2 regions of the Arthrobacter sp. UYCu712 genome follow, and region 1 is predicted to be linked to the other one. Evidence: predicted binding sites of a transcription regulator. Region 1 holds the regulator's gene; the other holds the start of a gene.

Region 1 (10,378 bases):
TCTCGATCAGCGGATGCGTGGGACCGCTTCCGGACCTCGTCAGGATGCGCACGCGGTGGCCCGCGCCGGCCAGCTGCTCCGCGACCGTCCAGCCCACCGGGCCGGCTCCCGTGACGACGTAGAGCCGGGAGGGCCCCGCGGTTTCAGATTGGGACATTCCATTCTCCTTTTGCATTGCGAGAGCAGTGCTCTCAACTTCAGGATGGACCCCGGGGCGGAACTAGTCAAGAGCGGTGCTCACATTTGTTGACAGTGCTCTTGTTTGTGAAATGCTGGACGCATGCCAGAGGACAGCATTGACTCCGCCCGCCCCGCCGCCGCGGCTTCCGGACCCCGCACCCCGCGCGAGCGTGCCCGCGCCCGGACCGTCTCCGACATCATCCGGTTGGGCCGGGAGCACCTCGCGCTGCACGGGGCTGCCGCTCTGTCACTCCGCGCCGTAGCCCGGGATCTCGGCGTCGTGTCCTCGGCGGTCTACCGCTACGTCGAGAACCGGGAGGAGCTGCTGACCCTTCTCCTGATTGACGCGTACAACGAGCTTGGCGATGAAGTGGACGACGCCGGGGCTGCGGTGCCGGCGGCAGACTTCGGCGGCCGCTTTGTGGCGCTGGGCCGCGCCGTACGGGACTGGGCGCTGCGCGAACCGTCGCGCTACGCCCTTCTCTTCGGCAGCCCGGTGCCCGGTTACCGGGCACCGGCCGGGCGCACCACCGGTCCCGGGACCCGGGTGGTCGTCGCCCTCATGACGATCCTCGACGACGCCTTCCGCGCCGGGCAGCTTTCGGTGGAGGGCCGGCGGCATCCTGCCGTGGCCGCCGGCCTGACCGGGGACCTGGCGACCATCCGGGCGGAGTTCGCGTTGGCCGTGCCGGATGACCTCCTGGCCCGCGGCACCCTGGCGTGGACGTCGCTCTTCGGTGCCGTGAGCTTCGAAGTTTTCGGCCAGTACGGCGAGGAAACGTTTACTGACCGGGCCGAACTGTTCGGCCACCATCTCGCCGTGCTCGCCGAGGTCGCCGGGCTGCCGGCAGCCGACGCCGCCCCGTGAGCCACATTCCTCTGTTGCCTCCCGGCGGTGCTCGATAGACTGCCCCTGCGCCCGCTTGGGTGTGCCCGATGCTTCCAGGGAGGATTCCAGACATGTCCGAAAACAGCGAGTTTGATCGAACGGCAGCGGAAGCCGAAAGTGAGACTGCAAAAAAGGCTCTGGACGACCAGGCCGCCGAAGGCCAGTATGTCGAAGGAGACTACGGCGCGGCAGGCACGGCCGGGGAGAACCCGCCGACCGCGGAGGCGGGCGAGTATCCGGCAGGCGACTATGGCGCGGCGGGCACGGCCGGCGCGGCGGCCGTCGGCGACGAGGAGGGCGACTATCCCGAGGGCGACTACGGCAAGGCCGGGGGTGTCGGCGGCGCTCCCGTCGCCGCAGAGGAGGGCGACTATCCCGAGGGTGACTACGGCGCTGCAGGCACTACCGGCGAGACAAAGGCCAAGGACCCGGACCGCGACGACCGCTAGCCGGGCGACGAGGGCAGGCCCGGCGGGGTTCGCGGACAGCGAAATAACCTCCCGGCCGGGGCGGGAGGGCCGGAAATCCGCGAGATTCCGGCCCTCCCCGCAAAGGTTCCTTTTGTTCCGGATCCAAAGTTGAGTCACCTACGCTCAACTTGGATTGACTTTGATTCCGGTCTGAGTAAAGTTGAGTGCAGATCGCTCAACGGTCGGATCCCCGCGATCCGCAGCCATCTCAGCAAGTTTCCACGGAAAGAAGGAAGCCACACATGTCACGTGCAGTAGGTATCGACCTCGGAACAACCAACTCCGTCGTCTCCGTTCTCGAAGGCGGCGAGCCCACCGTCATTGCCAACGCCGAGGGTGGCCGCACCACGCCGTCGGTTGTTGCTTTCTCCAAGTCCGGCGAAGTCCTGGTCGGCGAGATCGCCAAGCGCCAGGCCGTCAACAACATTGACCGCACCATCGCTTCCGTCAAGCGCCACATGGGTACCGACTGGTCCGTCGCCATTGACGACAAGAAGTACACCGCGCAGGAAATCTCCGCCCGCATCCTGATGAAGCTGAAGAACGACGCCGAGTCGTACCTGGGCGAAAAGGTCACGGACGCCGTCGTCACCGTTCCGGCGTACTTCAACGACGCCCAGCGCCAGGCCACCAAGGAGGCCGGCGAAATCGCGGGCCTGAACGTCCTGCGCATTGTCAACGAGCCCACCGCGGCCGCCCTGGCTTATGGCCTGGACAAGGGCAAAGAAGACGAACTCATCCTCGTCTTCGACCTCGGCGGCGGAACCTTCGACGTCTCCCTCCTCGAAGTGGGCAAGGACGAAGACAACTTCTCCACCATCCAAGTCCGCTCCACCGCCGGTGACAACCACCTCGGCGGCGACGACTGGGACCAGCGCGTCGTTGACTACCTGCTGGGCCAGCTCAAGGTCAAGGGCATCGACCTGTCCAAAGACAAGATCGCCCTGCAGCGCCTGCGTGAGGCATCCGAGCAGGCCAAGAAGGAACTCTCCTCCTCCACCAGCACCAACGTCTCCCTGCAGTACCTCTCCGTCACCCCCGACGGCCCGGTCCACCTGGACGAGCAGCTGACCCGCGCCAAGTTCCAGGACCTGACCAAGGACCTCCTGGACCGCACCAAGAAGCCGTTCCAGGACGTTATCAAGGAAGCCGGCATCAAGCTCTCCGAAATCGACCACATCGTGCTCGTCGGCGGGTCTACCCGTATGCCGGCCGTCTACGACCTCGTCAAGGAACTGGCCGGCGGCAAGGAGCCCAACAAGGGCGTCAACCCGGATGAGGTCGTCGCCGTCGGCGCCGCCCTGCAGGCAGGTGTCCTCAAGGGCGAGCGCAAGGACGTGCTGCTCATCGACGTCACCCCGCTGTCCCTCGGCATCGAGACCAAGGGCGGTGTTATGACGCACCTGATCGAGCGCAACACGGCCATCCCCACGAAGCGTTCCGAGACCTTCACGACGGCCGACGACAACCAGCCGTCCGTGGCCATCCAGGTCTTCCAGGGCGAACGTGAGTTCACTCGCGACAACAAGCCGCTTGGCACCTTCGAGCTGACCGGCATCGCTCCGGCTCCGCGCGGCGTCCCGCAGGTCGAGGTCACGTTCGACATCGACGCCAACGGCATCGTGCACGTCTCCGCGAAGGACAAGGGCACCGGCAAGGAACAGTCCATGACCATCACCGGCGGCACCGCGCTCTCCAAGGAGGACATCGACCGCATGGTCCGTGACGCCGAGGAGCACGCCGCCGAGGACAAGGCCCGCCGCGAGGCAACCGACACCCGCAACACGGCCGAGCAGCTCGCCTACTCCGTCGACAAGCTCATCGCAGACAACGCCGACAAGCTGCCCGAAGAGGTCAAGACCGAGGTCAAGGCCGACGTCGACGCCCTCAAGAAGGCACTCGAAGGCACCGATGACGCCGCTGTGAAGACCGCGTTCGAGAAGCTGCAGGCTTCCCAGACCAAGCTCGGCGAGGCCATCTACGCCCAGGCTGGTTCCCCGGACGGCGCCACCGGCGCCCAGGGTGCACCTGCCGGCGAGCAGGCTGCCGGAGCCGACGAGGACATCGTCGACGCCGAGATCGTTGACGAAGACGAGAAGAAGTAATCATGCCCCATCACGGTAACGAGGAAGAGCACGGTTCTTCGGAGAACCGCAGCCACGGCAACGAGCAGGAGAACGAGCCGCAGAAACCGGTCATCCACGACAACCGCAAGGTTGATCCGAAGACCGGCCAGGCCCGCCATCCTGACCAGAAGCACCACGCCGCAGGGGACACCGAGTCCGGGGACGCACTGTCCCAGGCCGAGGACATCCTGAACAGCGTTGAGGTTCCGGCCGAGGAATCGGTGGCGCAGGGCGTTGACGCTGCCGCAGCGGAGGAGCTCAGGAATGACCTCCGCCGGCTGCAGGCCGAGTACGTCAACTACCGCAAGCGCGTCGAACGCGACCGCGCCGTGGCAGGGGAGATGGCCGTCATCGGCGTCCTGAACTCCCTGCTCCCGGTACTGGACGACGTCGACGCCGCACGCCAGCACGGTGACCTCGCGGACGGCCCGTTCGCCGCGATCGCAGCCAAGCTGGAGAACGCGCTGAAGACCTACGGCCTGGTGCGCATCGAAGAGACCGGTGTGGAGTTCGATCCCAATATCCATGAGGCCCTCATCCAGCAGCCCGGCCCCGACGTCGAGTTCGACACCGTCAGCCAGGTCCTGCGCTCCGGCTACAAGTCCGGCGACCGCGTGCTCCGGGCAGCACAGGTGATTGTGGCCGTTCCGGAGTAGGTTGCGTTCGGCGCGACGCCCCACGCCTTCGCGGATGAGGGGGCACCGCCCCTCCGCCGGGTGGCCAAGGATCTGCGATCCTCGGCCACCCGGCTCCGGCAGCGGATATTGGGCTTCCCAACACTCGCAAGCTCGTGTCGGGGCCCTCGGCCAGATCCTTAGATGCCACTCCCGGGCCCCCTATCCAGCGGAGCTCCAACGCAAGCAGAACGAGAGAGGAAACGCCATTGGCTAGCCAGGACTGGGTGGACAAGGACTTCTACAAGATCCTTGGTGTCGCCAAGGACGCTTCCGACGCCGACATCAAGAAGGCCTACCGGAAGCTCGCGCGGCAGCACCACCCGGACACCAATGCGGGGGATGTCGCGTCGGAGAAGAAGTTCAAGGACATCTCCGAGGCTTACTCCGTGCTCTCCGACCCCGATGAGCGCCAGCAGTACGACGCCATCCGGGCCATGGGCGGAGCCCGGTTCGCCCCGGGCGGCGCAGGCGGCGCCGCGGGCGGCAACGCCGGCTTTGAGGATCTCTTTGGCGGCCTCTTCACCGGAGGCGCCGGACGGCATACCGGCGGTTACAGCACGTCAGGCGGCATTCCGCCCGAGTTCGCGGACCTGTTCGGCGGGGGCGGAGCCGGCGGTTTCGGTGGCGGGCAGAACTTCCAGCGCGGCCCGCAGAAGGGTGCGGACCGTACGGCGTCGACCAGCATCTCCTTTGCCGGCGCGATCCGCGGCACCACCATCGGCCTGCGTGAACCGGACGGCGAAGTCATTGACGTCCGCATCCCGGCCGGCATCAAGGACGGCCAGAAGGTCCGCGTCCGCGGCAAGGGCCAGTTCAGCCCCGCCGGGTACGGCGACCTTATGGTTACGGTCTCGGTGAAGCCACACGAGTTCTATGTCCGCGACGGCGACAACCTGCGCATCCACGTTCCTGTGACGTTCCCGGAAGCGGCCCTGGGCGCCGACATCGAGGTCCCGACCATCGACGGCGACACGGTCAAGGTCCGGGTTCCGGCCGGCACTCCGTCAGGCCGGACCCTCCGGGTCAAGGGCCGGGGTGTCAAGCACGCGAAGGCCACCGGAGATTTGCTGGTGACGATCGACGTCGCCGTTCCGCGGAAGCTCAACAAGGAAGCGGAGGACGCCGTGAAGGCGTTCGCCGCGGCCACCGACGGTGAGGACGTACGCACCGGCCTTGCAGCCAAGGCCCGGCTGTAGGAACGGGATCCGGTCATGGACATCGAATTCGACCAGCCGATCTTCGTGATCTCCGTTGCGGCGGACTTAGCCGATATGCACCCGCAGACCCTGCGGCAGTATGACCGGATGGGCATCGTCTCGCCGAGCCGTGCCCCGGGGAAATCGCGGCGGTATTCCCAGCGTGATGTCATGATGCTCCGCGAAGTGCAACGGCTCTCGCACGAAGGCGTGTCCCTCGAGGGCATCAAACGGATCCTGCAGCTGGAGAACCAGGTGGCCGCCCTGCAGCGCCGGGTCGGTGAGCTGACCGAGGAGCTCGCGCGGCGCCGGCAGCCCCTGGACGCCCGCGTGTTCGCGGCCGGCACAGCGGGCGACGTCGTCAGCCTCGCCCGCGGCAAGCGGCCCCGGGCCCGCTCCCAGGCTTTGGTGGTGTGGAGGCCGCGCGGGACCGACTGACCTCTTGGTGGCGGACACCGCGGCGTGGTCGAGGACGCCGTGGTCGAGGAGACAAAGTTGCGGGCGGGTCACGTGGCGGGGAACCCACGCGGGAACGTTCCTGGGGCTGCCGGCCACCGGCAAACCCGTGACGGTCACCGCCATGCACCTGCTTCTCTTCGAGAACGGCCTGGCCGCCGAGTGGTGGGCCGTGCCCGATGTCTATGGTGCGCTCACAGGCCTGGGCGCCCGGTTCGGACTCCCGAAGGGCTGACCGCCCAAACAAGCAACGCGGGGTCACATAGGTCCGTCCCGGGGCATTCATCGGCGCCAAGGGACCCCCTATCGCCGTCCCTGACGTCCGCGAACAGCCGGGACTTCCTGGCCTGGAGCGCCATCACGTAGCGCTCAGCCGGCGTAGGGGTCGGCGATGCCGATGTACTGCGTGGTTGTGTATTCAGCGATGCCTTCGGAGCCGCCTTCGCGGCCCAGGCCGGACTGTTTCACGCCGCCGAAAGGTGCTGCGGCGTTGGAGATGACGCCGGCGTTGAAGCCCACCATGCCGAATTCGATCTGCTCGGCAACGCGCAGCAGCCGGTTGAAGTCGCGGCTGTAGACATAGGACGCGAGGCCGTATTCACTGGCGTTCGCCAGCCGTACGGCGTCCTCCTCGGTGCTGAAGGTAGTGATGGGGGCGACGGGGCCGAAGATTTCCTGCTGGAGGATAGCGGCGTCGTTCGGCACGTTGGCGAGCACGGTGGGAGGGTAAAAATAGCCAGGCCCGTCAACCGGGGAACCGCCGGTGACGGCGGTGGCTCCGGCCTCGACGGCGGCGCTGACCAGGGCGTGCACGTCGTTGCGGGCGCCGGCGTCGATCAGCGGTCCCACGCGGGTGGCGGGTTCCGTGCCGCGGCCGGTGGCCAGCGCGCCCATGGCGGCGGCAAACTTCCGGGTGAATTCGGCAGCGACGGAGGCCTGGACCAGGAAGCGGTTCGCGGCCGTGCAGGCTTCGCCCATGTTCCGCATTTTCGCGGCCATGGCGCCTTCCACGGCTTTGTCCAGGTCTGCGTCTTCGAACACGATGAACGGTGCGTTGCCGCCGAGTTCCATGGAGGTGCGCAGGACGTTCTGCGCGGCGTCGGCGATGAGGCGTTTGCCCACCGGCGTCGAACCCGTGAAGGAGACCTTCCGCAGCCGCGGGTCGGCGAGCAGCGGGCCGGAGATCCGGGCCGCGCTGCACGAGGGGAGCACGTTGAGGACTCCGGCGGGCAGGCCGGCGTCTAGCATGGTCTGGGCGAAAAACTGGGCGGTCAGCGGCGTGAGTTTGGCGGGTTTGAGGACCATGGTGCAGCCGGCGGCCACGGCGGGGGCGACCTTGCGGGTGGCCATGGCCAGCGGGAAGTTCCAGGGCGTGATCAGCAGGCAAGGGCCGACCGGTTTGTGCTGGACCAGGATCTTGTTCTTGCCTTCGGGCGTGGTGAGGTAGCGGCCGTAATCCCGGACGGCCTCCTCGGAAAACCAGCGCAGGAACTCGGCACCGTAGGTCACTTCACCCCGTGCTTCGGCGAGCGGCTTGCCCATTTCCAGGGTCATCAGCAGCGCAAAGTCGTCGGCGCGTTCGGTGACCAGGTCAAAGGCGCGGCGCAGGATTTCGGCGCGTTCCCGGGGGGCCGTCCGCGCCCAGGCGGCCTGGACCTTGTCGGCGGCGTCGAGCGCGGCGAGGGCGTCCTCGCCGGTGGCGGACGCGAGGGTGGCGAGTACCTCGCCGGTGGCGGGGTCGTGGACGTCGAACGTGCCGCCGTCGGACGCCTCCCGCCATTGCCCGCCGATGAGCAGGCCGGTGGGGACGGAGGCGACGAGCGCGGCCTCCCGCTCACGGGTGACGGCAGGGGCCCCTGCTGGGGACGGTGCCGGGGACAGTACAGGCGCGGTGGTCATGGGTGGGTCTCCTCAGGGAAAGTAGGGGGTTTCGGCAGGCTCAAGCTCCGCAGTTGGCGTCAGTAGCTGGCGGGGGCGTCGCCGTCGGGGGTGATGAAGGTGGCCGCCAGGGCTTCGGAGCCACGTGCCAGCAGCGCAACATCGGCGCCCACCAGCACAAACGACGCCCCCGCGGCCAGGTAGCCCCGGGCAGTGCCTTCGTTGAAGGCGTTCACGCCGGCCGGTTTTCCGGCCGCTTTTGCAGCGGTAAGGCAGCTTTCGACGGCGGCGCGCACCTCCGGGTGTTCCTGCTGTCCCAGCACACCCATGGAGGCCGCCAGATCGGACGGTCCCAGGAAGATGGCATCGACGCCGTCCAGCGCCAGGATGTCCCCCACAGCCTCAACAGCCGCCGTCGATTCGATCTGCACAGTGACGCTGACCGTTTCGCCGGCGCGGGCGAGGTAGTCCGGGATCCGGTTCCAGCGGGCGGCCCGGGCCAGCGCGGAGCCGACGCCGCGGACGCCCTGGGGCGGGTAGCGGGTGGCCGCGACGGCGGATTCCGCTTCGGCGGCCGAGTTCACCATCGGGATCAGCAGGTTCTGCACGCCAAGGTCCAGGTACTGCTTGATCACCACGGTGTCGTTGACCGGGGGCCGGACCAGGACGTGGACCGGGTAGCCGTTCACCGCCTGCAGCTGGGCCAGGATGGATTCGAGGCCGTTGGGGCTGTGCTCGGCGTCGACCAGGAGCCAGTCCAGGCCAGACCCCGCGCAGAGCTCCGCCACGAGCGGGCTGCCCGAGCACACCCACATCCCGGCCAGCGGGCGGTCCGCAGCGGCGAGGGCGTCGCGGAACGTGTTCGCGTAGTCAGCATTTTTGGGGTCTATTCGAAGCGGCATGTCACAACTCCCAACGGTCCGTAGTCGGCGTGCACGGTATCGCCCTTGTAGGCCCAGAGCGGGCGCGTGAAGGAGCCGGCGAGGATGATGTCCCCGGCCTTCATGCCGTCGCCGTGGGCAGCGATCTTGTTCGCGAGCCAGTGCACCCCGTTGGCGGGGTGGCCCAGGACGCCGGCGGCGACGCCGGTTTCCTCCACGGTCTGGTTCTTGTAGAGGATGGCCGAGACCCAGCGGAGGTCGACGGCGTCGGGCCTTACCGGGTTGCCGCCGATCACCATGGCGCCCATGGCGGCGTTGTCCGAGATAGTGTCCACGATGGTCCGGCCCTCCATCTCGATCCGGGAATCCAGGATTTCCAGGGCCGGAACCACGTAGTCCGTGGCGTTGAGGACGTCGAAGATGGTGCAGCCGGGGCCGGACAGGTCCTTCTTCAAGACAAATGCCAGCTCCACCTCCACCCGCGGGTGGGTGTACTGATCCCACTGCACGGAGCAGCCGGTTTCCAGGACCATGTCGTCGAAAATGGCACCGTAGTCCGGTTCGGTGATGCCTGTAGCGGCCTGCATGGCCCTGGAGGTCAGGCCGATCTTGCGCCCCACCAGCTTGCGGCCGGCGTCCTCGTTGCGGCGCCGCCACAGCTGCTGCACGGCGTAGGAGTCCTCCACCGTCATGCCCGGGTAGCGGGCGGTCAGCCGGGGGACTGGCGTGCGGGACCGCGCGGCCTCCAGCAACTCGTCGGCGATGGCCTCGATCGTCGTGGCGTCCAGCATGGCTAGAGCTGCGACCCGAGCTTGAAGCCGACTTCTTCGCCCGGCTGGCGGGTGTAGGAGAATCCGTCAGCGCCGACGGTTACGGCCATTTCGCTCTTGTCTTCACGCATCACGATGGGCTGCGGGTTGCCGTCCAGGTCCAGGACCGGGGAAGCCTCGGTGTACCAGGACGGGACCACGGGGTTGCCCCACCAGTCGCGGCGCTGGTTGTCGTGGACGTCCCAGGTGATGACCGGGTTGTCCGGGTCACCCGTGTAGTAGTCCTGGGTGTAGATCTCGATCCGGTGGCCGTCCGGATCCAGGATGTAGAGGTAGAACGCATTGGAGACGCCGTGCCGGCCGGGGCCGCGCTCAATCCGGTCGCTGATGCGCAGGGCGCCCATCTTGTCGCAGATCTGGATGATGTTGTGCTTTTCGTGCGTGGCGAACGCGACGTGGTGCATCCGGGGGCCGTCCCCGCCGGTCAGCGCGGTGTCGTGGACCGTCTGCTTGCGGTGCATCCAGGCCGCGTACGTGACGCCGTCGGAATCCTTGATGTCCTCGGACACGCGGAAGCCGAGGTCCTCAAGGTACGCTCGGCCGCGCGGGACGTCCGGCGTGACCTGGTTGAAGTGGTCCAGACGGACCAGTTCGCCGGCGTTGTAGAGGTCATAGCGCTGGGTGAGGCGTTCGACGTGCTCGGTCTCGTAGAAGAACTCGTACGGGAAACCCAGCGGGTCCTCGACGCGGACGGAGTCGCCGATTCCCTTGGTGAAGCCGCCCTTGCGGCGTTCGGTGCGGCAGCCCAGTTCCTGGTAGTAGGCCTCGGCGGCGTCCACCTCGGCGGGGGACTTG
Region 2 (10,378 bases), on a different contig from region 1:
AGAAATGGCTCGGTGCTCGACCCTCGGTGCTTTTGAGCTCACGCTGAAGCGCAGAGTAGTCAGTGTTCGGGGAATAGTACTTAATATCCCGAGCCTGCTTGGTAGCTTTTGCCTTTTGACGGCCGCGCCCCATGGCGTGACCCCCTTTTGTACTCGGACCGGAGGTGGTCACCATTGGCGTTAGTGAGGCCCCGGAATGTTTGGTCAATTTGTCGTACACCTAGATTACATGCTTTCGGCGGCAACTGCTCGCCAGTCCGGCTGCTGTGGACAGTGCGGCCCCGAAGGCGGTCCCGCCGGCGGACCCCGACACGCCGCCCGGCCGGCTTCTTCGATAGAGTTTCGGAGTGGAGTTCCAGAAACGGGCCACAAGGCCGGGCGTCCCGCCGCGGCAAAGATGCACGAAAGTGGTGAAGTCTCAGTGACCGAAGAGAACGCAAGGCACGGCGACGCCGGCACGCCCGGAGTCCCCCCTGCGGACGGTCCGGGCGATCCGTCCACCTCCACGGTTCCTTCCATGCCGCCCAAGCCATCTACGCCGCCGACGTCGGGAATTCCGGTTGTGCCGCCCGCCTCGTCCGCTGCTGCCACCCGCCAGCCGGAGCCGCCCGCCACCCCCGCATCGCCCGTCCGACCCTCCGTGCCCCCTGTCAGCGGGGACCACACCCGGACGTCCTCCGCCTTTCCGGGCCTCCGGAAGACGGCCGGGAGCCTGGCCACAAGCGCCGCCAGGCAGTTCTCCGCGAATGCAGCCTTGCTCGGCCCCTGGGCCCGGCGCCAGAGCCTGCCGCGGATCGGCGCAGCCGTGGTGGCGCTCGTCGTCGTCGTCGGGCTCCTGGTCTGGCTGCTGCCCTCGACACTCGCCGGGCCCAAGCCGGCCGCGGAAGGCTCGCTCGCCCCGGCCGCCGCCTCCTCGTCCGCGTCTCCCAGCCGCGGAGCGCTCCCGCTGGAAGACGTCAGCCCCCTGGATTTCCAGCTCAACGACTGCTTCAAGGATTTTGACCCGGATGCGCCGCAGTCCACTGTGGTGGACTGCACCAGCGGCCACTCCGCCCAGCTCGTCGCGATCGCGCGCTACGACAAGGCTGACGCCTACCCGGGCCGGGATCCGCTGAAGCAGCGCGCCCGGAGCGCCTGCAAGTCGGCGCCGCTGGCCGAGAAGTCCGGCAGTTACGACCTGAGCTACAAGCTGGCATACCCGAGTGCCTCCAGCTGGGAGAAGGGCGACCGCCGCGTGGACTGCTACGTGATCGCCAACGCCGGGAACGTCATCATGGATTCCCTGCGCCCCTGAGACCTGCCGGGCTGAGCCCTGTCCAGGTGCGGGCTGGTCCGCCCCGGGCGCCCCTGTCGGGGCGCCCGGGCGGGGCGTAGCGCCTATTCCTTGCGGCGGACCGACAGCCCGCTGCCCGTGGCGGCACCGCCGTCGGGCCATTCCGACTGTTCCGCGCCGCCCATGGTGAGCTCCATCAGGTCCGGTGCAGTGTCGACCAGAACCGTGTCGCCGTCCGTGATCTCGCCGGCCAGGATGGCCTTGGCCAGCCGGTCGCCGATCTCGCGCTGCACCAGCCGGCGCAACGGACGGGCACCGTAGGCCGGGTCGAACCCGGTCACGGCGAGCCAGGACCGGGCGCCCTCGGTGACTTCCAGGTTCAGCCGGCGGCCCTTGAGCCGGTCGGCCAGTTCCTTGACCTGCAGCTCCACGATCCGGGAGAGCTCCTCGACGTTGAGCGGGTCGAAAAGCACCACTTCGTCCAGCCGGTTCAGGAACTCGGGCTTGAACGAGGCATGCACGGTGGCCATCACGGCTTGGCGTTTGGCGGCGGCGTCCAGGCCGGGGTCCACGAGGAACTGGCTGCCCAGGTTCGAGGTGAGCACCAGGATCACGTTGCGGAAGTCCACGGTGCGGCCCTGCCCGTCGGTGAGCCGTCCGTCGTCGAGCACCTGCAGCAGGATGTCGAAGACCTCCGGGTGGGCTTTCTCCACCTCGTCCAGCAGCAGCACGGAGAACGGGCGGCGCCGGACGGCCTCGGTCAGCTGGCCGCCCTCCTCGTAGCCGACGTAGCCCGGAGGTGCCCCGACCAGCCGCGCCACGGAGTGCTTCTCCGAGTACTCGGACATGTCGATCCGGACCATGGCGCGCTCGTCGTCGAACAGGAAGTCCGCGAGGGCCTTGGCGAGCTCGGTCTTCCCGACGCCGGTGGGGCCCAGGAACAGGAAGGAACCGGTGGGCCGGTTGGGGTCGCTGATGCCGGCGCGGGCGCGGCGCACGGCGTCGGACACGGCGGTGACGGCCTTGTGCTGGCCGATCAGGCGCCTGCCGAGCTCCTCCTCCATATGCAGCAGCTTCTGGCTTTCGCCCTGCAGCATGCGCCCGGCGGGGATGCCGGTCCAGGCGGAGATGACTTCGGCGATGTCGTCGGCGGTGACTTCGTCGGCCACCATCAATTCCTGCTTGGCGCCGCCGTCGGCCACCCGGGCGGTCTCGGCCTCGGCGGCGGCGTTCAGTTCCCGCTCGAGGGCCGGAAGCTCGCCGTAAAGAATCCGGGAGGCGGCCTCGAGGTCGCCCTCGCGCTGGTACTTTTCGGCTGCGGAGCGCAGCTCGTCGATCCGGGCCTTGAGGTCGCCGACATGGTTGAGGCCGGCCTTCTCGGATTCCCACCGGGTGTTGAGGGCCGCGAGCTCTTCCTTCTTGTCCGCCATGTCCTTGCGCAGGGCCGCGAGGCGTTCCCTCGAGGCGGCATCCGCCTCGCCGGCGAGGGCCAGCTCCTCCATGGTGAGTCGGTCCACCGCACGGCGCAGCTGGTCGATTTCCTCGGGCGCGGAATCGATTTCCATCCGCAGCCGGGACGCGGCCTCATCCACGAGGTCGATCGCCTTGTCCGGCAGCTGCCGGCCGGTGATGTAGCGGTTGGACAGCGTGGCCGCGGCCACGAGGGCCGAGTCCGCGATGGCGACCTTGTGGTGCGCCTCGTAGCGCTCCTTGAGGCCGCGCAGGATGCCGATGGTGTCCTCCACGCTCGGCTCGCCGACGTAGACCTGCTGGAAGCGGCGCTCGAGGGCGGGGTCCTTTTCGATGTTCTCGCGGTACTCGTCCAGGGTGGTGGCACCGATCAGGCGGAGTTCACCGCGGGCCAGCATCGGTTTGAGCATGTTGCCCGCATCCATGGAGCTGTCCCCGGTGGCGCCGGCGCCCACCACGGTGTGGATCTCATCGATGAAGGTGACAATCTGCCCGTCGGAGTTCTTGATCTCCTGCAGCACGGCCTTGAGCCGTTCCTCGAATTCGCCGCGGTACTTGGCCCCGGCCACCATGGATGCCAGGTCGAGGGCGATCAGGGTCTTGCCGCGCAGGCTCTCCGGGACGTCGCCGGCGACGATCCGCTGGGCCAGACCCTCGACGACGGCGGTCTTGCCGACGCCGGGCTCGCCGATGATCACGGGGTTGTTCTTGGTGCGCCGGCTCAGGACCTGGATAATGCGGCGGATTTCCGCGTCGCGGCCGATCACGGGGTCCAGTTTGCCGGAGCGGGCGATCGCGGTGAGGTCGGTGCCGAACTTCTCCAGGGCTTCGAAGGTGTTTTCCGGATCCGCGTTGTCCACTTTGCGGTCGCCGCGGACGCCGCGCAGGGCGGCGAGCAGCGCCTCGTGGGAGGCCCCGGCGTCGCGCAGGAGCTTGCCGACCGGATCGTTCCCGGCGGCGAGACCGAGCAGCAGGTGCTCGGTGGAGACGAAGGAGTCCCCGAGCCGTTCAGCCTCGGTCTGGGCGTTCTTGATGGCCTGCATGGCGGTCCGGGAGAGCTGGGCCTGCTGCACGGAAGCGCCGGAAGTGGCCGGGAGCGCCTTGATGGCGCTGCTCGCCTGGACGCTGACGGCGTCCGGGTCGGTGCCGGTGGCGCGGAGGAGTGCGACGGCGACGCCCTCCCGCTGGTCCATGAGCGCCTTGAGCAGGTGCGCCGGTTCGAGCTGCGGGTTCCCTGCCGTCGAGGCGTTCATGGCTGCTGCCGAAAGAGCCTCCTGGCTCTTGGTGGTGAATTTGGCGTCCAAAGAGAGCTCCTTCCGGAACGGTGTCGGTGTCAAAGTTGAGTCTACCCGGCTCAACTCTGCCTTTGACCCCTCTGGGTCCATGTTTGCCCACGGCGAAACTGCTGTCCAGGGCAGGGCGCCACCGGCCGCCGCCGCCCCTCTGCCGCCCCTCTGCCGCGGAAGGGATACTTAACGTTGCTTAATGTTTGGACGCTTCCCTAATGTAACTGAGGTCACAGCGGACAGAAACCACGGCCAAGGAGGGACGGAAATGCGCAAGGAAGCCATGAGCATTGCCGCAGCCCGCCCCGTTTCGCCGGTGTCGGCTGCGGCTGTGGCCCGGGCCGCAGGGGTTTCCGCGGCGGCAGTGTCCTATGTGCTCAACGGCAAGGGCGGCGTCTCGCCCGAGACCCGGCGCCACATCATCCACGTGGCGAACGAGCTGGGCTTCAGGCCCCGTAAGTCCTCACAGTCCGCCGACATGCAGCGGACCCGTGTGATCGGCCTGATCCTGCCGAACATCATCAACCCGATGTTCCCGCGCTGGGCCCAGGGCGTCATTTCCGCCGCAGCCGAGTCAGGCTACGAGGTGTTCGTCGCCACCACCCAGGACGATCCCGCCGTTCTCGCCCAGGTCACCACGACGCTCGCGCACCGCAACGTGGACGGGATCATCCTGGCCGCGTCGCTCCGGGACGACGCCACCGCCCTGCGCACGCTCAGGGCGGCGCGGATTCCGTACGTCTGCCTCTCCCGCCGGGCGGACTTCCTCGACTCGGACTTCGTCGGAATCGACGACGACGCCGCTGCGACCCTGCTGATGCGGCACATGCTGGGCCACGGCTTCACCGAGATCGCCACCGTGATCGGCCCGCGGTTCTCCACCGCGTCGCTGGCACGCGAACAGGCCTTTGTCCGCACCGCGGCCGCGGTCGGCGTGACCATCGGCGGCGACCGCAAGATCAGCACCCGGGTCAACAACGAGGGCGGCCGGCTGGCCGCCGAACGGCTTTTCTCGGCCGGCACCCCGCCGCAGGCCGTAGTGTGCGGCAGCGACGAGCTGGCCATAGGGGTGATGGAGCACGCGCTGTCCAAGGGCTTGCGGATCCCGGAGGACGTGGCCGTCGCAGGCTGCGACGGCCTGCCGCACAGCCGCTCGGGGCTGATCAACCTCACCAGCATTGTCCAGCCGCAGCAGGAAATGGCCCACGAGGCCTTCACTATGCTGCTCAAACGCATCGAAGTCCCGTCCAGCACCTACAGCACCAAGGTGTGCCGGCACCGCCTGCATATCGGGCGGACCTGCGGCTGCACGCCGCCCGCCGGCTAGCCACACCCGACCCCCTGCTTTGGCCAGCGAGCCTGGCTTCTACGGGGCTGCCCGGCCACCGGGCTGCCCACTGTTCCTGACCATCAACCCTGACCACCAATTCAAGGACGAAGACCATGTCAGTTGTATCCGCACCAACGAAGATGCGCACACCGCAGGAAATCAACGGGGTGATTCTCCGCAAAGTCATGCCGCTCCTGATCGGCGCCTACATCATGGCGTTCCTGGACAGGACCAACATCGGTATGGCCAAGGACCGGCTGGAGATCGATCTCGGCCTCTCCGCCACCGCCTTTGGCATCGGGGCGGGGCTGTTCTTCCTGACCTACGCTTTGTCCGAGATCCCCTCCAACCTGATCATGCACAAGGTGGGCGCCCGCTTCTGGATCATGCGGATCATGATCACCTGGGGCATCATCTCCGCCTGCATGGCGTTTGTGCAGGGTGAGTGGTCCTTCTACATCATGCGGATGCTGCTCGGCGTCGCCGAAGCCGGCCTCTTCCCGGGGGTCATGTACTTCCTGACGCAGTGGTTTGTGGTCAGGGACCGCGCCAAGGCCAACGGCATGTTCCTGCTGGGTGTCTCCATCGCCAACATCGTCGGCGCCCCGCTCGGCGGACTGCTGCTGACCCTCGACGGCTTCGCGGGCCTGCACGGCTGGCAGTGGATGTTCATCATCGAAGGCCTGCCGGCGTGCGTACTCGCCTACGTCGTCTGGAAGAAACTCCCGGACCGCCCCACCAAGGCCACCTTCCTCACCGCCGAGGAAGCCACTGACCTCGAGGCCCGCATCGCCGCCGAGGAGAAGGCCGGAGCGGAAGCCTCCGGCAACCACCGGCTCCGGGACGTGCTCAAGGACAAGCAGATCCTCCTCGTGGTGGGCATCTACTTCACGCACCAGATCGCCGTCTACGCGCTCTCCTACTTCCTGCCCTCCATCATCGGCACCTACGGCAAGCTCAACCCGCTGCAGATCGGCCTGCTGACGGCCATCCCGTGGATCTTCTCCGCCGCCGGCGCCCTGCTGGTCCCCCGCTTCGCCACCGACGGCCGGCGCTCCCGGCTCCTCGTCACGGGAACGATGATCGGCATCATCGCGGGCTTCGCCCTCGGCGCCGTCGGCGGCCCGGTGCTCGGCATGATCGGCTTCTGCCTCGCCGCGTTCAATTTCTTCGCCCTGCAGCCGATCCTCTTCACCTACCCGGCCACCCGGCTCACCGGCGCGGCCCTCGCCGGCGGCATCGCGTTCGTCAACACCATCGGTCTCTGCGGCGGCTTCCTCGGCCCGTACGTCATGGGTCTGATGCAGGACGTCACCGGCTCCAAGCTCTCCGGCCTCTGGTTCATCGTCGGCATGTGCACCATCGGCGCGCTCCTGTCGCTGTTGCTCAAGCGGGGTGCCGAGAAGCCCGTAGGCGTCCCGGCCGCGCACTGACACGGCCCGCACTGACCACCACCGCACCACCACCGCTAGGAAAACTCATGGATTTCAGCTCAAAAAGAGTCCTGGTCACCGCCGGAGCCAACGGCATCGGACTGGCCATCGCCAATAGATTCCAGGAACTCGGCGCCACCGTCTTCGTCACGGACATTGATCCGGACGCCGTCGAAAAGGCCCGCGTCAACGGCCTCGCCGCCGCGGTCAGCGACGTCTCCGACGAAGAGCAGGTCCGCGCCCTCATGGCCACGGTCCGGGAGGAGCTGGGCGGCCTGGACATCCTCGTCAACAATGCCGGCATCGCCGGGCCCACCGGCCCCGTCGAGACGCTGGACACGGCGGCCTGGAAGGCGACCTTCGACGTCAACATCCACGGGCAGTTCTTCTGCATCAAGCACGCACTTCCGATGCTGCGGGAGGGCCGGGACGCGTCCATCGTCAACCTCTCCTCGGCCGCCGGCCGGCTGGGCATGGCCGGACGCAGCGCCTATTCGGCGTCGAAGTGGGCTGTCGTCGGGCTGACCAAGACCCTCGCGATCGAACTTGGCCCGGACCGGATCCGGGTCAACGCCATCTGCCCCGGCGCGGTCAACGGCCCTCGGATCGACGCGGTCATCAACGCCAAGGCCGAAATGCTCGGCCTGCCAGCGGACCAGGTCTCCGAGCTCTACCTCAACCAGTCATCGCTGGGACGGCTGATCGAGGCGGAGGACATCGCCAACATGGCCGCCTTCGCCGCGAGCGACCTCGCCCGCAACGTCAACGGCCAGGCCCTCGCCGTCGACGGCAACACCGAAAAACTCTACTGATCCCCCAAGGAGCGACCCCCATGGCTGCTGCACGCAAAGTCATCATCACCAGCGCCGTCACCGGCGCCATCCACACCCCCTCCATGTCCCCGTACCTCCCGGTCTCTCCGGACGAGATCGCCGACGCCGCCATCGGCGCTGCCGAGGCCGGAGCCGCGATTGTGCACATGCACGCCCGCGATCCCCGGGACGGCCGGCCCTCCCAGAACCCGGAGCACTTCGCCCCGATCCTGGACAAGCTCAAGCGCAATACCGACGCCGTCATCAACATCACCACCGGCGGCTCGCCGCACATGAGCGTCGAGGAGCGGATGCAGCCTGCGGCGTTGTTCAAGCCGGAACTTGCCTCCCTCAACATGGGTTCGATGAACTTCGGGCTGTACCCGATGCTCGAGCGCTTCACCGAGTTCGGCCACGACTGGGAGCGGGAGGGGCTCGAGAAGAGCCGCGACCTGGTCTTCAAGAACACGTTCCAGGACATCGAAACCATCCTTGGCATCGGCAACCAGAACGGCACCCGCTTCGAGTTCGAGTGCTACGACATCTCGCACCTGAACAACCTGGCCCACTTCCACGCCCGCGGGCTCGCGAAGGGTCCGCTGTTCGTGCAGTCGGTCTTCGGCCTGCTCGGCGGGATCGGCGCGCATCCGGAGGACCTCATGCACATGCGGCGCACGGCGGACCGGCTGCTGGGCGAGGACTACGAGTGGTCCATCCTGGGCGCAGGCAAGAACCAGATGCCGCTGGCCACGATCGGCGCGGCCATGGGCTCCCACGTCCGGGTGGGCCTGGAGGACTCCCTCTGGATCGGCCCCGGCCAGCTGGCCACCTCCAACGCGGAGCAGGTCACCCGGATCCGCACCATCCTGGAAGCCCTTAACTTCGAGATCGCCACCCCGGATGAGGCCCGCCAGATGCTACAGCTCAAGGGCCGCGACAAGGTCGGCTTCTGAGCGCATGAGCATCCTCGTGGCCCCGGACAGCTTCAAAGGGACCTTCACCGCACCCCAGGTCTCGGCGCACATTGCCGCCGGGATCCGCTCGGCCGGCGGCACCGCCGTCGAACTGCCCGTGGCCGACGGCGGCGAGGGAACCTTCGAGGTCCTGGTCCGGGGCCTGGACGCCCGGCCGGTGCGGATCAGCACTGTGGGCCCGTGGGGCGACGCGGTGGACGCCGCCATCGCGCTGACCGACGACGGGACCGCCGTCGTCGAGCTTGCCTTCGCCAGCGGACTCAACCTGCCGACCTCCGCGGACCGGGATCCGGTGGCCGCCAGCACCTACGGGACCGGGGTCCTCATGGCGGAGGCCGTCCGGCTCGGTGCCCGCCGGTTGCTTGTCGCGGCCGGCGGATCCGCCACGACCGACGGCGGTGCCGGCGCCATCGCGGCGATCGAGGAGCGCGGCGGACTCGGCGGCGCGGAAGTTGTGATCCTCAGCGACGTCACCACCCGCTTTAACGACGCCGCCCGGGTGTTCGGTCCGCAGAAGGGGGCCGGCCCGGACACGGTTGCGGCCCTGACCCGGCGGCTCGAGCTGCAGGCCGGGAAATTTGCCGCCGATTACGGCCGCGACCCCCGCCCGCTGGACCGGACCGGCGCGGCGGGCGGGTTCTCGGGCGGGATGTGGGCGCGCTACGGGGCCAGGCTGGTGTCCGGCGCCGACTATGTGCTGGATCTGCTGGAGTTCGAGGCGCGGGTCAAGGCCTGCACGGCCGTGGTGGTCGGTGAGGGCCGGCTGGATTCGCAGACCGGCCAGGGCAAGATCATCGCCGGCATCCTCGCCCGCTCCGGCTCGAAACCGGTGTACGCCGTCGTGGGTTCGGTGCACGCAGACCTGGGCGACTACGTCGAGCGCTTTGCCCGCGTCATGATTGCCAGCGACGCGGCGGCGATGGCGGCCGCAGGTGCGCAGCTGGTCCGCACCACTGGACATGCCCCCCGCTGACCCCTGCCATTGGGCATACCCACCCCGCACCACCGGACATGCCCCCCGCTAACCCGCGCCATTGGACATAATCCCCATATGCGCATTCCCCGGGCCGAGGACTGGACATGTCCCCCCGGGATGAGCTCGGAAGAATGGACATGCCCTCTGCTGGCCCCCTGGCCGTGCACCGGCTACCCCGCACCACTGGACATGTGCCCTCCTAGCCCCGGCCGCCGGACACAATCCCAATACGCGCACTGCCCAGGCCCAGGACTGGACATGTCCCCCGGAATCAGGCCGCAAGAATGGGCATGTCCCCCTGGCCGAGGGGACGGGGGTCCATTAAATAGCGATCCGGCGGTCGGCTCCCCCAAGGAGCCGATCACCGGATCGAGGATCTTCCGCCTGTAAAGCTTGTCACATATATGACAAGTTTGTCACGCGTTGTGATCCGGAAACTCACGGGTAATCTGGAGCCATGGATGAGACAGCGGCACCGCAGCACCCGACGACCCGCAGCGTGTTCCTCGACAAGGAACATCCCGCGGCCTGGCGGGCGCTCAACGGACTGGGACTGAAAGCCAAGGAAGCCGCCGAGGAGGCCGGCCTGGACCAGACCCTGATCGAACTGCTGAACGTCCGGATTTCCCAGATCAACGGCTGCGCGTACTGCCTGGACCTCCATGTCGGCGACGCGCTCAAGAACGGCGAAACGGCACAGCGCCTGGCTGTGCTGCCCGCCTGGCGTGAAACGACACTCTTCACGGACAAGGAACGCGCCGCACTGACCTTGACAGAGGCCGTCACCAACATCTCCGATACCCACGCCCGCGAGCGCGAAGGCT

Evidence for each region. The regulator HspR, encoded in region 1, represses chaperone genes until heat shock. The targets are predictions, from matches to a motif close to AAGTTGAGTCNNNNNGACTCAACTT.
Region 2: the regulator HspR is predicted to act here: its motif matches at 4,080-4,104, upstream of clpB (ATP-dependent chaperone ClpB).

What each region holds. Positions count from the first base shown of each region.
Region 1 covers NZ_JBEPOZ010000014.1:11,954-22,331, reverse strand. The annotation lists gene ABIB51_RS14250 (NAD-dependent epimerase/dehydratase family protein) at 1-157, opposite strand, end outside; gene ABIB51_RS14245 (TetR/AcrR family transcriptional regulator) at 281-1,048, shown strand; gene ABIB51_RS14240 (hypothetical protein) at 1,141-1,518, shown strand; gene dnaK (molecular chaperone DnaK) at 1,782-3,644, shown strand; gene ABIB51_RS14230 (nucleotide exchange factor GrpE) at 3,647-4,321, shown strand; gene ABIB51_RS14225 (DnaJ C-terminal domain-containing protein) at 4,549-5,538, shown strand; gene ABIB51_RS14220 (heat shock protein transcriptional repressor HspR) at 5,554-5,976, shown strand; gene ABIB51_RS14215 (ester cyclase) at 5,984-6,229, shown strand; gene ABIB51_RS14210 (NAD-dependent succinate-semialdehyde dehydrogenase) at 6,364-7,893, opposite strand; gene ABIB51_RS14205 (aldolase/citrate lyase family protein) at 7,953-8,774, opposite strand; gene hpaH (2-oxo-hept-4-ene-1,7-dioate hydratase) at 8,759-9,544, opposite strand; gene hpaD (3,4-dihydroxyphenylacetate 2,3-dioxygenase) at 9,547-10,378, opposite strand, start outside.
Region 2 covers NZ_JBEPOZ010000016.1:43,810-54,187, reverse strand. The annotation lists gene ABIB51_RS15350 (DUF3073 domain-containing protein) at 1-133, opposite strand, end outside; gene ABIB51_RS15345 (septum formation family protein) at 422-1,294, shown strand; gene clpB (ATP-dependent chaperone ClpB) at 1,378-4,047, opposite strand; gene ABIB51_RS15335 (LacI family DNA-binding transcriptional regulator) at 4,298-5,356, shown strand; gene ABIB51_RS15330 (MFS transporter) at 5,473-6,792, shown strand; gene ABIB51_RS15325 (SDR family oxidoreductase) at 6,840-7,604, shown strand; gene kce (3,5-dioxohexanoate:acetyl-CoA acetone transferase) at 7,625-8,557, shown strand; gene ABIB51_RS15315 (glycerate kinase) at 8,562-9,551, shown strand; gene ABIB51_RS15310 (carboxymuconolactone decarboxylase family protein) at 10,012-10,378, shown strand, end outside.